2 linked regions of the Dongshaea marina genome follow. The protein of the gene in region 1 interacts with the protein of each later gene in a pairwise test. Links are inferred from orthologs where the notes say so. Each region holds a gene or a part of one and is shown in the gene's direction. Other genes may lie near its edges.

Region 1 (7,862 bases):
GATGAGCTGCAACTGTGTCACTTCCATGTGGCGATTCCGGCAAACCCTGAATATAGCTCCCTGAATCTGGCAATGGCGGTGCAAACCCTCTGCTATGAGGTGCGTATGGCGACCTTGGCCCTTGAGACACAGGAGGAGGTGTCACAAGAGCAGGAGTATCCGCTGCAGCAGGATCTCGAGCGCTTTTTTGTACATCTTGAACAGACCCTGCTTGAGAGCGGCTTTATCATCCGCCAGCACCCGGGGCAGGTCATGAGTAAATTGCGTCGTTTATTTACCCGGGTACGTCCTGAAGCTCAGGAATTGAACATCCTGCGCGGTATTCTCAGCTCCCTGCAAAAGAAGATGCAGAGCGAGAAATAGCCATGTCAATATTCAGCTAAACTTAAAGTTGAAATACTTGACTAAAATAGTCAGGTAATAAGTTGACTAATTTAGTCAACTATGGAATTATCCGCACACTTATTTTCATTGGTTCGGGAATTCTTATGAGATTGACATCAAAAGGACGATACGCTGTTACTGCGATGCTGGATGTTGCCCTGAATAGTCAGCAAGGTCCCGTGCCGCTGGCCGATATATCGGACAGGCAGGGGATCTCCCTGTCATATCTTGAACAACTGTTTGCCCGGCTACGCCGCCAGGGGTTGGTGAGCAGTGTCAGGGGACCGGGGGGCGGTTATCGCCTGGGAATGGAAGCGGCACAGATCTCGGTTGGAAAGGTGATTTCTGCCGTTAATGAGTCGGTCACCGCAACCCGCTGTCATGGAGAGGAGGGGTGTCAGGGAGGCCAGCGTTGCCTCACTCACCATCTGTGGCAGGATCTCAGTGAGCAGGTGTCAAGCTTCCTGGAAGGTATTTCATTGGCAGAGTTGATTCTGCGCTCTGAGAAGTCACTCACTTCAGAGAACGACGATCAATATAAGATCGAGGTTCAGCAGTAATATTTTCTTGGCTTAGTAGAGCCAAGCGCCTTGGGGATAATGGAGAAGAAGATGAAGTTGCCTATCTATTTAGATTATGCGGCAACTTGCCCAGTTGATGAGCGAGTTGCCCAAAAAATGATGCAGTGCCTGACACTTGACGGCACCTTTGGTAATCCTGCATCACGCTCACACCGTTTCGGTTGGCAAGCCGAAGAGGCGGTGGATCTGGCACGGGATCAGGTAGCCGAGCTGATTGGCGCAGATCCTCGCGAGATCGTGATCACTTCCGGGGCGACCGAGTCCGATAACCTGGCGATTAAGGGCGCAGCCCACTTCAACAAAAAGAAGGGCAATCACATCATCACTTCCCGGACCGAGCATAAGGCGGTGCTTGACACCTGCCGCCAGCTGGAGCGTGAAGGGTTCGAGGTCACATACCTCACCCCCGGAGATGATGGCTTATTCAGCATTGAGCAGATTGAACAGGCGATGCGTGATGACACCATTTTGGTGAGCTTGATGCACGTCAATAACGAGATTGGTGTGGTTCAGGATGTCAAGGCGATCGGTGAGCTGTGTCGCTCTCGTAAGATCCTGTTCCATGTGGACGGTGCCCAGAGCGTTGGAAAAATTCCGGTTGATGTCAATGAGATGAACATCGACATGCTCTCTATCTCCGGCCATAAGATGTACGGACCTAAGGGGATCGGTGCCCTGTATGTACGTCGTAAGCCCCGGGTTCGCCTGGAAGCTCAGATGCATGGTGGTGGCCATGAGCGTGGCATGCGCTCAGGGACTCTGGCAACCCACCAGATTGTGGGTATGGGAGAAGCGGCACGCCTTGCCAAAGTTGAGATGGCTGAAGAGACTCAGCGTATCCTGGCACTGCGTGAGCGTCTGTGGAACGGCATCAAGGATATTGAGGCGGTCCAGCTCAACGGCTCTTTAGAGCACCATGTACCGGGTATTTTGAATGTGAGCTTTGCCTACGTCGAAGGTGAGTCACTGATGATGGCCCTTAAAGATCTGGCGGTTTCCTCGGGCTCAGCCTGTACCTCCGCCAGCCTTGAGCCATCTTATGTATTGCGCGCTCTGGGGCTCAATGATGAGCTGGCACACAGCTCCATTCGTTTCTCCATTGGTCGTTTTACCACAGAGCAAGATATCGATTATGCGATCGAGCTGATCCAAAAGTCGATCACCAAGCTGCGTGAGATGTCTCCACTTTGGGATATGTACAAGCAGGGTGTCGATCTGGACCAGGTCGAGTGGCAGCATCACTAAGATGCATCAAGCAACACAGATTAAGCGAGGCTGATTATGGCATATAGCGAAAAAGTGATTGATCACTATGAGAATCCGCGTAATGTTGGGGCCATGGATGCCAATGACCCAAATGTTGCGACCGGAATGGTTGGTGCACCCGCCTGTGGCGATGTCATGAAGCTCCAGATCAAGGTGAGTGACGAGGGTGTGATTGAAGACGCCAAGTTTAAAACCTATGGCTGTGGATCTGCGATTGCATCCAGCTCACTGGTCACCGAATGGGTGAAAGGTAAAACCTTGGATGAGGCGAGCGCTATTAAGAACACTGAGATTGCCGAAGAGCTGGCACTGCCTCCGGTGAAGATCCACTGTTCTATCCTTGCGGAAGATGCGATCAAGGCCGCGATTGACGATTACAAGAATAAACATACAGATAAATAAGTAGGAGTAGTGTAATGGCCATCACCATGACCGATGCAGCAGCAAGCCGGGTTAGTGATTTCTTACAGAAACGGGGCGGTGGAATTGGCCTGCGGTTGGGAATCAAAACTTCAGGTTGCTCGGGACTGGCTTACGTGCTGGAGTTTGTCGATGAGCTGGCGGATGACGATCAGGTCTTTGAGATCCAGGGTGTAAGGGTGGTGGTTGATGCTAAGAGCATGATCTATCTGGATGGGACTGAGCTGGATTTCGTCAAAGAGGGGCTGAATGAAGGGTTTAAATTCAATAACCCCAATGCTACGGATGAGTGTGGTTGCGGCGAAAGCTTCCATGTATGAGGCCTTTGATGAACTACTTTGAGCTGTTTGGTTTTACAGAGGACTTTGAGATAGATAAAGCGCGGCTTGCCGCGCTTTATCGCCAGTTACAATCCCGGTTTCACCCGGATAAATTTGCTGCGGCACCGGCAAATGAACGTCTGATTGCTGTGCAGCGCGCAGCCGAGATCAACGATGGTTACCAGACCCTGAGCTCTCCCCTGCGCCGGGCAGAATACCTGCTTTCTCTGCGTGGTATCGATCTTAAATCTGAGCAGCAGACGCTGCGGGATCCTGCCTTTCTGATGCAGCAGATGGAGTGGCGGGAAAAGCTTGCCGAGATCGCGCATCACAAGGATCCGGAGCAGAGTATCACCGACTTTGAAACGCTGCTGAGCGATGAGTTTTTGACCATGCAGCAGCAATTTGTCGCCTTTTTTAGCCAGCAACAGTACAGCGAAGCTGCGGATATGTTACGCAAGCTCAAGTTTATCGATAAGCTACAGCAGGAGCTGGAGCAGCTCGCGGATAAACTGTTCGAAATATAATAATCGATTAACAACATGACATTACTTCAGATCGCGGAACCCGGGCAAAGTGCCGCTCCGCATCAACACCGGCGAGCGGTCGGTATCGATTTAGGAACAACTAACTCTCTGGTCGCAACGGTTCGTAGCGGTGAAGCCGTTACCCTACCCGATCACTCGGGTCAGGTGATCCTGCCCTCGGTGGTTCGCTATGAGATGGACAGCATTGAGGTCGGAGCCAAGGCCAAGGCAAAAGCGGCACTTGATCCACATAATACAATCGTCTCTGTCAAACGCCTGATGGGGAAGGCGAGTGCCGATCTAAAGGATCAGCATCTTCCCTATGAGCTCAGTGGCGCCAGTGACCAGCTGGTCGAAATTCAAACCCGTCAGGGGCCGGTCAACCCGATCCAAGTCTCTGCTGAGATCCTCAAGGCCCTGGCTTCACGCGCCGAAGAGAGCCTGGGTGGATCCCTCGATGGGGTGGTGATCACGGTTCCCGCTTACTTTGATGATGCCCAGCGTCAGTGCACCAAGGACGCGGCCCGTCTGGCAGGCCTGCATGTGCTGCGGCTTCTCAATGAGCCGACTGCAGCCGCCATCGCCTATGGCCTAGACTCGGGGCAGGAGGGCGTCATCGCTATCTATGATCTGGGCGGTGGGACCTTTGATATCTCTGTGCTTCGCCTGAACAAGGGCGTTTTTGAAGTGTTAGCCACCGGAGGCGACTCTGCTCTGGGTGGGGATGACTTTGATCATGCCATAGTACAGTGGATAAGAGATGAACTTAAGTTGCCAGCCTCTGTGGATGCTCAGCAGCTGCGTACCTTGCAGCAACTGGCCTGCGAGGCCAAGCTGCAACTGACGAACCAGGCTGAGGTTGAGATCAATTATGCTGAGCAGCAGCTCACCCTGACCCGGCAGCAGTTTGAGTCACTGATCAAGCCACTCATTCAACGCACTATTCGCGCCTGCCGCCGTGCCCTCAAAGATGGGGGGTGAGTGCTGATGAGGTGCTGGAAGTGGTGATGGTTGGTGGTTCGACCCGGGTTCCCCAGGTCCGAGCCTCGGTTGCCGAGTTCTTTGGCCGGGAGCCATTGACCAGTATCGATCCGGATCGGGTGGTGGCGTTGGGCGCCGGGATCCAGGCCGATCTCCTGGTGGGAAATAAGCCGGACTCTGAGCTACTTCTGCTGGATGTAGTTCCCCTATCTCTGGGACTAGAGACACTGGGAGGTCTCACCGAGAAGCTGATCAGCCGCAACACCACGATTCCGGTGGCCAAGGCCCAGGAATTTACCACCTTCAAAGATGGCCAGACCGCGATGGCGATCCATGTGGTTCAGGGCGAGCGGGAGATGGTGAGTGATTGTCGCTCTCTGGCTCGCTTTGTTCTTAAAGATATTCCACCGATGGCGGCCGGAGCCGCACATATCCGCGTGACCTTTCAGGTGGATGCCGATGGACTCTTGTCTGTGACCGCCATGGAAAAATCGACCGGGGTACAAAGCTCGATCGAGGTCAAGCCCTCCTATGGTTTGTCCGATGAAAACATCGAAACCATGATCCGCGACTCCATCGCCCATGCTAAGGATGATGTGCAGGTCCGGATGCTGGCTGAGCAGCGGGTTGAGGGTGAGCGGGTGATCCTGAGCCTTGAGGCGGCCCTTAAGGCCCATGGTCAGGAGCTTTTGAGCGCCGAGGAGCGTCAGCAGATCGAAGAGAGTATGGCTATCCTGCGGGCTCGTTGCCTGGAGGAGGATACCGATGCGATCAAGGGTGCGATAGAAGCGGTCGACACTGCCAGTGCTGAGTTTGCTGCGCGCCGTATGGATCACAGTATCCGTGAGGCGTTGCAGGGTCAAAATATAGATAAGGTTTAACCATGCCAAAGATTACTTTTTTACCTCATGACGAGCTGTGTCCTGAGGGGATGGAGATTGAAGCTACCACCGGCGAGTCGATACTCGACGTTGCACTGCGAAATGGAATTGAGATAGAGCATTCCTGTGAGGGCTCCTGCGCCTGCTCGACCTGTCACGTGATTTTGCGTGAGGGAGAGGACTCCCTGAATGAGCCCGAAGAGCGCGAAGATGATATGTTGGACAAGGCCTGGGGTGTGGAGGCGACGTCACGCCTGAGCTGTCAGGCTAAGCTTGGCGATGAAGATATTGAGGTGGAGATCCCGCGCTACACCCTGAACCAGGTATCTGAACGGCATTAATTAAACAGGGAGAGGATGATGAGCCTGAGATGGACCGATTCACGTGAGATAGCGATCGAACTTGTTGAGCGCTTCCCCGATCTGGATCCCAAAACGGTGCGATTTACCGATCTGCATCAGTGGATTTGTGAGCTGGAAGAGTTTGATGATGAGCCGGGACGCAGTAATGAAGCGATTCTCGAAGCGATCATTCTTGCCTGGATGGATGAGGCGGATTGACAAAGCGGCTGCCATGCAGCCGCTTTTTTATACGGCTTAGAAAAATATAACAATAGGAAACAACTATGTACTCTGCGATCAGGGTTAAGTTATCGACTCAGCCTGCCTCGGTTGCCTGGGGTGAGTCTCAACTCGTGAGTTTTGGTGCAGAGCAAGCGTTTATTCATGTGGATTGTCAGGCTGATGATGCCTTGCGCCGGATCCAGATGGCAGGGCGTAAGCTCAGTGCTCAGGGGTTTAACAATGTTCGCCTGGATGGAGAGCGTTGGGATACCGAGCGCCGCTGGGCCTTTGCCAACGGATTTCGCACCGCCAAGGGCAATGAGAGCCTGGATTGGGGAGAGCTTGAGGCAAGTGAGCTCCAGGAGCTTAACGATCTTCAGCTGACCACCGACTGGGTACGTCGGATGATCAATGGGCAGCCCGACTGCATCTACCCCAGACACTGGCCCTTGAAGCTGTCGAGCTTTTGAATGTGGTGGCAGGGGATAAGGTGAGCTACCGCCTGATCCAGGGAAGTGAACTGCTGGATGAGGGCTTTGCCGGGATCCATGCCGTGGGTCGTGGCAGTGAGCATCAGCCGGTGCTGCTGGAGCTGGATTACAACCCGACCGGGAGCGATGATGCCCAGGTTGCGGCTTGCCTGGTGGGTAAGGGGATCACCTTTGATTCCGGAGGTTACTCTCTTAAATCAGCCGATGGTATGACGGTGATGCGCACCGATATGGGCGGCGCAGCGACTGTGACCGGAGCTCTGGCTCTGGCGATTCTCCGGGGGCTCAATCAGAGAGTCAGACTCTATTTGTGTTGTGCGGAAAACCTGGTTAGCAGTAATGCCTATAAGCTGGGTGATATCATCACCTATAAAAATGGCTTAACCGTTGAGGTGCTCAATACGGACGCTGAGGGGCGGCTGGTACTGGCAGACGGCCTTTTGGCCGCAGCCGAAACCGGGGCGCCGCTTATCATTGATGCTGCAACCCTGACCGGTGCAGCCAAGGTCGCGGTGGGTCGTGATTACAACGCCGTGTTTAGCCTGGATCCCGAGCTCTCACACCAGCTGCTGGATGCAGCGGCAGTTGAGCATGAGTTGGCCTGGCCATTGCCTTTGGCTCCCTGGCACAGCGAACAACTGAGCTCCTCTTTTGCGGATATGGCGAATGTGCACTCGGGAGAGGGGATGGCAGGCGCCTCGACGGCGGCGGCTTTCCTGTCGCGTTTTGTGCCTGAGGGAGTCCGTTGGCTACACATGGATCTTGCGGGATCCTACCAGAAGAGTGGTAACGAGCTGTGGGGCGTCGGTGCCAAGGGGCATGGGGTGCGAACTCTGGCGCGGGCGCTGCAAAATCTTTGTGACTGAGGGCTTCTCTTAGTGCAATAGGTAATGAAGAGCCAGGAGTGGCCGTTTACTCTGCCACTCCTGGCTCTCGGTGATTCATCAAAAAGAGCCCGCATGGGCGGGCTTTGTCTCAAGATAAAAGGAAGTTATAAATGGCGATTGAACGTACATTCTCGATTGTGAAGCCCGATGCGGTAAAGCGCGATCTGATCGGCACAATTTACCAGCGTTTTGAGGCGGCAGGCCTTAAGATCGTTGCTGCTAAGATGCTACAGATGAGCCGTGAACAGGCGCAGGGTTTTTATGCTGAGCATGATGGCAAGCCATTCTTTAATGATCTGGTCGAGTATATGACCTCAGGGCCTGTGATGGTTCAGGTGCTGGAAGGAGAGCAGGCGATTGCCCGTAATCGTGAGATCATGGGGGCAACCAACCCGGAGAATGCTGCGGCGGGGACGATTCGTTTCGATTATGCCCAGAGCCTTCAGGAGAACTCGGTGCATGGCTCGGATGCACCTGCATCTGCCTCTCGCGAAATCGCTTATTTCTTTACCGACAGCGAGCTGCACTCCCGATAGTTGCACTCCTGGCAGGCCGCCGCAG
Region 2 (5,271 bases), 3.4 Mb from region 1 along the record:
TTTGCCGTTGAAGGTGGCGGAGGTAAAAGTGCCATTGCGACTCTTCGCAGCCGGGCTCTGGCAGGCAACCCTCCCACCGCAGCTCAGCTCAAGGGCAAAGAGCTGATGGAATGGGCCGAGCTGGGATTCCTGAAAAACCTGGATGAACTGGCACGAAAGCAAAACTGGTCCGATCGTCTGCCGCCACTGCTTCAAAAGGATCTCCGCTACAAGGGACATTATGTTGCGGTTCCAACCGACATCCACAGGGTTAACTGGGTTTGGATCAATCCAACTCTATATAAACGTTACAAGCTGTCAGTCCCAAAAACCTGGCAGCAGCTACTGAATAACGCAAAGATCCTCAAGAAGCATGGTGTCACCCCTCTGGCCATCGGTAACCAGGCCTGGCAGCTAAGCGTTCTGTTTGAGTCCATAGCTCTTGGGGTGGGCGGTCAGCAGTTTTTTATCGATGCCTTTGTCAAACAGGATGAAAAAGCACTCAGTGGCCCAACCATGGTCAAGGTACTGGAGCTATTTCATAAATTTAGGGCCTATGTTCCAAAAAACAACAACAATCTGAGCTGGGACTCTGCAACTCGCATGGTACTACGGGGTGATGCCGCCATGCAGGTGATGGGTGACTGGGCGAAGGGAGAGATCACCCTGGCCGGTAAAATCCCGGGCAAGGATATCTGGTGCGTTAGTGCTCCCGGGACAGAGGATCTCTTTGATTACAATATCGATAGCCTGGCGATGTTCAAGAGCCGGGATAACAGCATGTGGCCTGCCCAGGAGCGACTGACCCACATCATCATGAGCCATAAATTCCAGAGAGAATTCAGCCTGGCCAAGGGTTCTATCCCGGCGATACAGGGGATCTCACTCAAAGGATTTGATGTATGTGCCCAAAAGTCTTATCACGACTTTATCGAGGGGGAGAAACAGGGAAGTCTGGTTCCAAGCCTTAGCGAAGGGATGGCAGCCAATAGCGAGATCCGTCGCGCCGTCATAGATACCATAGCCAGTTATTTTGATAGCCCGCGGGGTGATGCCAAGCAAACCGCCAGCCGACTAGCTAAGGTAGTAGCCTCCACCCGTTCTCAGGGCTACTAGCCACAAAAGACTTGATTATTTTTTAGTCAAACGTAAGATGTACCGCTCGATAATGAGGTAAACAGCATGAATGATACTTTTTCTACAGCCAACCACACACTTGACGCCATCGGCCTGCGCTGTCCGGAGCCGGTAATGATGGTACGCAAAAAAGTGCGCGATATGGCCGATGGAGAAACAGTATTGATTACGGCTGATGACCCCTCAACCACCCGGGATATCCCGAGCTTCTGTCGCTTCATGGATCACCGCCTCGTTGACAGTCAAGTGGATTGTGCCCCCTACCAATACCTGGTGAAAAAGGGCACCAACTAGGCTCACTCTTTTTCTATGCATTTTGCATGGCAATCGCAGCTAACCAGGTGATCATTGACGATCCCCACGGCCTGCATGAAGGCATAGCAGATGGTCTCCCCCACAAAGCTAAACCCTCTTTTCTTGAGCTCCCGGGCCATCGCCCGGGATTCAGCAGTACTGGCGGGGATCTGCTCTATCGACTGCCAGGGGTTAACCAATTGCTTCCCCTGCACAAAGCTCCAGATATACTCTGAAAAGTCGATCCCCTGCTGCTGCATCCTCAGATAGGCGCGGGCATTCCCTATGATTGCGTTAATCTTGGCGCGATTACGAATAATTGAACTATCCTGCATTAACCGCTCCACATCCTGCTCGGTAAAGCGGCTTAGCTTTTCAGGATCAAATCCGGCAAACAACCGTCGATAATCCGGAACCCGCTTGAGAATAGTGCTCCAGCTCAAACCCGCCTGCTGACCGTCCAGGCAGAGCTTTTCAAACAGAGCACGGCCATCACGCTCAGGGCGCCCCCAGACGTAATCATGGTAGTGGATCATCTGTGCATCCACGCCAACCCAACCACAACGACTCTGATCGCCCATCACCCAGCTCCTTTTGTTTCTAATCGACCTACCCTAGCAGATCAGGAGTCAAACCCCAAAACCGGTGAAAAGAGCCAGGACCACAAACAAAACAGCCGTCACTCGCCTCACCAGCGGCAGAGGTAATTTATCTGCTGACCAGCGACCAATCCATACCACGGGGGCATTAGCCAACAACATGCCAAGAGTGGATCCGATAACGACCCAGCTCAATTCCTCCGGGTAACGCGCCCCGAGAATCGTGGTCGCAATTTGGGTCTTATCGCCAACTTCAGCAATAAAAAATGCAATAAAGCTCGCGATAAAAGGACCGTGAGACGCAACACGCTGCTGCTCGAGTTTATCCGGGATCAGAATCCATATCGCCATCGCAATAAAACTCATGATCAGCAGATAACGGAGCACTTGAGGTGAGATAAAGCTGGAGAGCTCCATGCCTAACCAGGCAGCGACCGCATGATTAAGCAGGGTGGCACACACTATGGCGGCGATGATGGGCAGGGGCTTACCAAAGCGACTCACTAAAACCAGGGATAGTAGCTGAGTCTTATCTCCAATTTCAGCGAGGGTGACACTGGCCAGCGAGATGGTAAATACAGACATAACGGCTCTCCGGGCAGGGCATTTTTACCAAAGGCGCACAGCAATGCCCCACCCAGGAAATTGCCGTGGCCAATGGTCTCGTCAAACCCAGATCCGTTAAGCGCTGCAAATTTAGTTCTGCAGTTTCAACAGAGCCTCAGGTCGCAATCACCATGAAGATTGAGCTTCAAATATGTTGATGATTGCCTCGAAACATCGAGCGACTACTCCCCAAAGACCCGGGGATATTAAACAACTCCCGCCAGCCAGACAAGATATCGCTAGTTATTTAGCCAAACGCCCCGATTTTCGCTACTCGCCCGCACCCTGTCAGGGTATACTTGGTCGTTATTTGTCTTTTATCAGCTCACCATACGAAACCTGACAATGCAAAAATTCGACATCAAAACATTTCAGGGCCTGATCCTCACTTTGCAGGATTATTGGGCCCAGCAGGGCTGTACCGTGGTACAGCCACTGGATATGGAGGTTGGGGCCGGAACATCTCACCCCTTGACCTGTTTGCGTGCCCTTGGCCCTGAGCCATTTGCGGCCGCCTACGTCCAGCCATCACGCCGCCCAACCGATGGTCGTTACGGAGAAAACCCTAACCGCCTTCAGCACTACTATCAGTTTCAGGTGATCATCAAGCCATCACCGGACAACATCCAGGAGCTGTACCTGGGCTCGCTGGAAGCACTGGGAATCGATCCCCTGGTTCATGATATTCGTTTTGTCGAAGATAACTGGGAAAACCCAACCCTGGGTGCCTGGGGTCTTGGATGGGAAGTATGGCTCAACGGCATGGAGATCACCCAGTTTACCTACTTCCAACAGGTTGGTGGCCTGGAGTGTAAGCCGGTTACAGGCGAGATCACCTACGGCCTGGAGCGCCTGGCGATGTATATCCAGGGTGTTGATTCCGTCTACGATCTGGTCTGGACCGATGGTCCGTTGGGTAAAATCAGTTATGGCGATGTGTTCCACCAAAATGAGGTGGAGCAATCAACCTATAACTTTGAATATGCTGATGTCGACTTCCTGTTCCAGCAGTTTGATCAGTGTGAAAAAGAGTGTCAGGAACTGCTAGCTCTTGAGACCCCGCTTCCCCTGCCCGCTTATGAGCGGATCCTCAAGGCCGGACACAGCTTCAACCTGCTGGATGCCCGAAAGGCGATCTCGGTGACTGAGCGCCAGCGTTATATCTTACGCATCCGAACCCTGACCAAAGCCGTTGCTGAGGCGTATTACGCTTCCCGAGAAGCGCTCGGCTTCCCTATGTGCAAAACCAAAGGATAAGGAAGCAGCATGGCTGAACAAACTTTTCTCGTAGAAATTGGTACCGAAGAGCTGCCACCTAAGGCTCTTCGCAAGCTGGCCGAAGCGTTTGCCGGTAATTTTGAAGCTGAGCTGGATAAGGCGGAGCTGCCCCACGGAGAGCTCCGCTGGTTTGCAGCACCACGCCGCCTGGCTCTGCAGGTTGCAAACCTTGGCAACGCTCAACCAGATAAACAGGTTGAAAAGCGTGGCCCGGCAATCACAGCTGCATTCGATGGCGAAGGCAACCCGACCAAGGCAGCCCAGGGCTGGGCCCGCTCGAATGGCATCACGGTTGAGCAGGCACAACGTCTGACCACCGACAAGGGTGAGTGGCTACTACATACTGCCGAGATCAAGGGCAAGCCAGCCACTGAGCTTCTGCCTGAGATGGTGAGCCAGGCTCTGGCCAAGCTGCCGATCCCTAAACCTATGCGCTGGGGTGATAAGAGCTTCCAGTTTATCCGCCCGGTCAAGACCCTGACCATGCTGCATGGCGATCAGCTGATCCCCGGCAACATCATGGGGGTAGAATCTGCACGGACCATCCGCGGTCACCGCTTCATGGGTGAGCCAGAGCTGACCCTGGAGCATGCCGAACTCTACCTGAGCCAGCTTGAAGAGCGCGGCAAGGTGATGGCGGATTACCAAGCGCGTAAAGCATTGATCAAGGCCGGTACCGAGCAAGCAGCCACAGAGGTTGGCGGGACCGCCGACATCGAAGAGGAACTGCTGGAGGAGGTCACCTCGCTGGTTGAATGGCCCGTGGTGCTGACCGCATCGTTTGAGCCTGAGTTCCTCAAGGTTCCATCGGAAGCGCTGGTTTACACCATGAAGGGCGATCAGAAATATTTCCCTGTTTATGATGACAAGGGTCAGTTGCTTCCTAAGTTCATCTTTGTCTCCAACATCGAGTCTAAAGATCCATCCCAGGTGATCTCGGGCAACGAAAAAGTGGTTCGCCCCCGCCTGGCCGATGCCGAGTTCTTCTTCAATACCGACCGCAAACGCCCGCTGATTGAGCGCCTGCCTGAGCTTGAGAGTGTCCTGTTCCAGAAGCAGTTGGGCACCCTGCGAGATAAGACGGATAGAATCACTGCAATGGCTGGTTTCATCGCAGGTAAGATTGGAGCCAATGTTGAGCACGCCGAGCGCGCCGGGCTACTCTCGAAATGCGATCTCATGACCTCCATGGTATTCGAGTTCACCGATACTCAGGGTGTGATGGGGATGCACTATGCTCGCCATGATGGAGAGCAGGAAGAGGTTGCGGTAGCTCTGAATGAGCAGTATATGCCTCGCTATTCGGGTGATGAGCTGCCGGGTTCAGATGTCGCTTCTGCGGTAGCCCTGGCCGACAAGATGGATACCCTGGTCGGGA

What was found.
Region 2: the proteins of DB847_RS15905 (region 1) and tusA interact in binary tests that used the Escherichia coli proteins (3 or more experiments, as listed by UniProt). The link is inferred for Dongshaea marina from one-to-one orthologs.

The regions. Positions count from the first base shown.
Region 1 is NZ_CP028897.1:3,389,337-3,397,198, reverse strand. The notes cover bases 213-3,102. They hold DB847_RS15905 (IscS subfamily cysteine desulfurase), read left to right. Parts: upstream 213-995; coding sequence 996-2,210; downstream 2,211-3,102. Other genes in these bases: hscB (co-chaperone HscB), read left to right, coding at 2,980-3,102; iscA (iron-sulfur cluster assembly protein IscA), read left to right, coding at 2,648-2,971; iscU (Fe-S cluster assembly scaffold IscU), read left to right, coding at 2,247-2,633; iscR (Fe-S cluster assembly transcriptional regulator IscR), read left to right, coding at 489-944; trmJ (tRNA (cytosine(32)/uridine(32)-2'-O)-methyltransferase TrmJ), read left to right, coding at 213-363. Also shown: more of trmJ, read left to right, coding at 1-212; more of hscB, read left to right, coding at 3,103-3,498; fdx (ISC system 2Fe-2S type ferredoxin), read left to right, coding at 5,363-5,701; Fe-S cluster assembly protein IscX, read left to right, coding at 5,720-5,920; ndk (nucleoside-diphosphate kinase), read left to right, coding at 7,412-7,837. UniProt on the Escherichia coli protein: Master enzyme that delivers sulfur to a number of partners involved in Fe-S cluster assembly, tRNA modification or cofactor biosynthesis. Catalyzes the removal of elemental sulfur from cysteine to produce alanine.
Region 2 is NZ_CP028897.1:10,845-16,115, reverse strand. Bases 1-2,785 are described here. They hold tusA (sulfurtransferase TusA), read left to right. Parts: upstream 1-1,161; coding sequence 1,162-1,410; downstream 1,411-2,785. Other genes in these bases: DB847_RS00055 (TMEM165/GDT1 family protein), read right to left, coding at 2,040-2,594; DB847_RS00060 (DNA-3-methyladenine glycosylase I), read right to left, coding at 1,413-1,991; DB847_RS00070 (ABC transporter substrate-binding protein), read left to right, coding at 1-1,095. In the rest of the region: glyQ (glycine--tRNA ligase subunit alpha), read left to right, coding at 2,961-3,872; glyS (glycine--tRNA ligase subunit beta), read left to right, coding at 3,882-5,271. UniProt on the Escherichia coli protein: Sulfur carrier protein involved in sulfur trafficking in the cell. Part of a sulfur-relay system required for 2-thiolation during synthesis of 2-thiouridine of the modified wobble base 5-methylaminomethyl-2-thiouridine (mnm(5)s(2)U) in tRNA.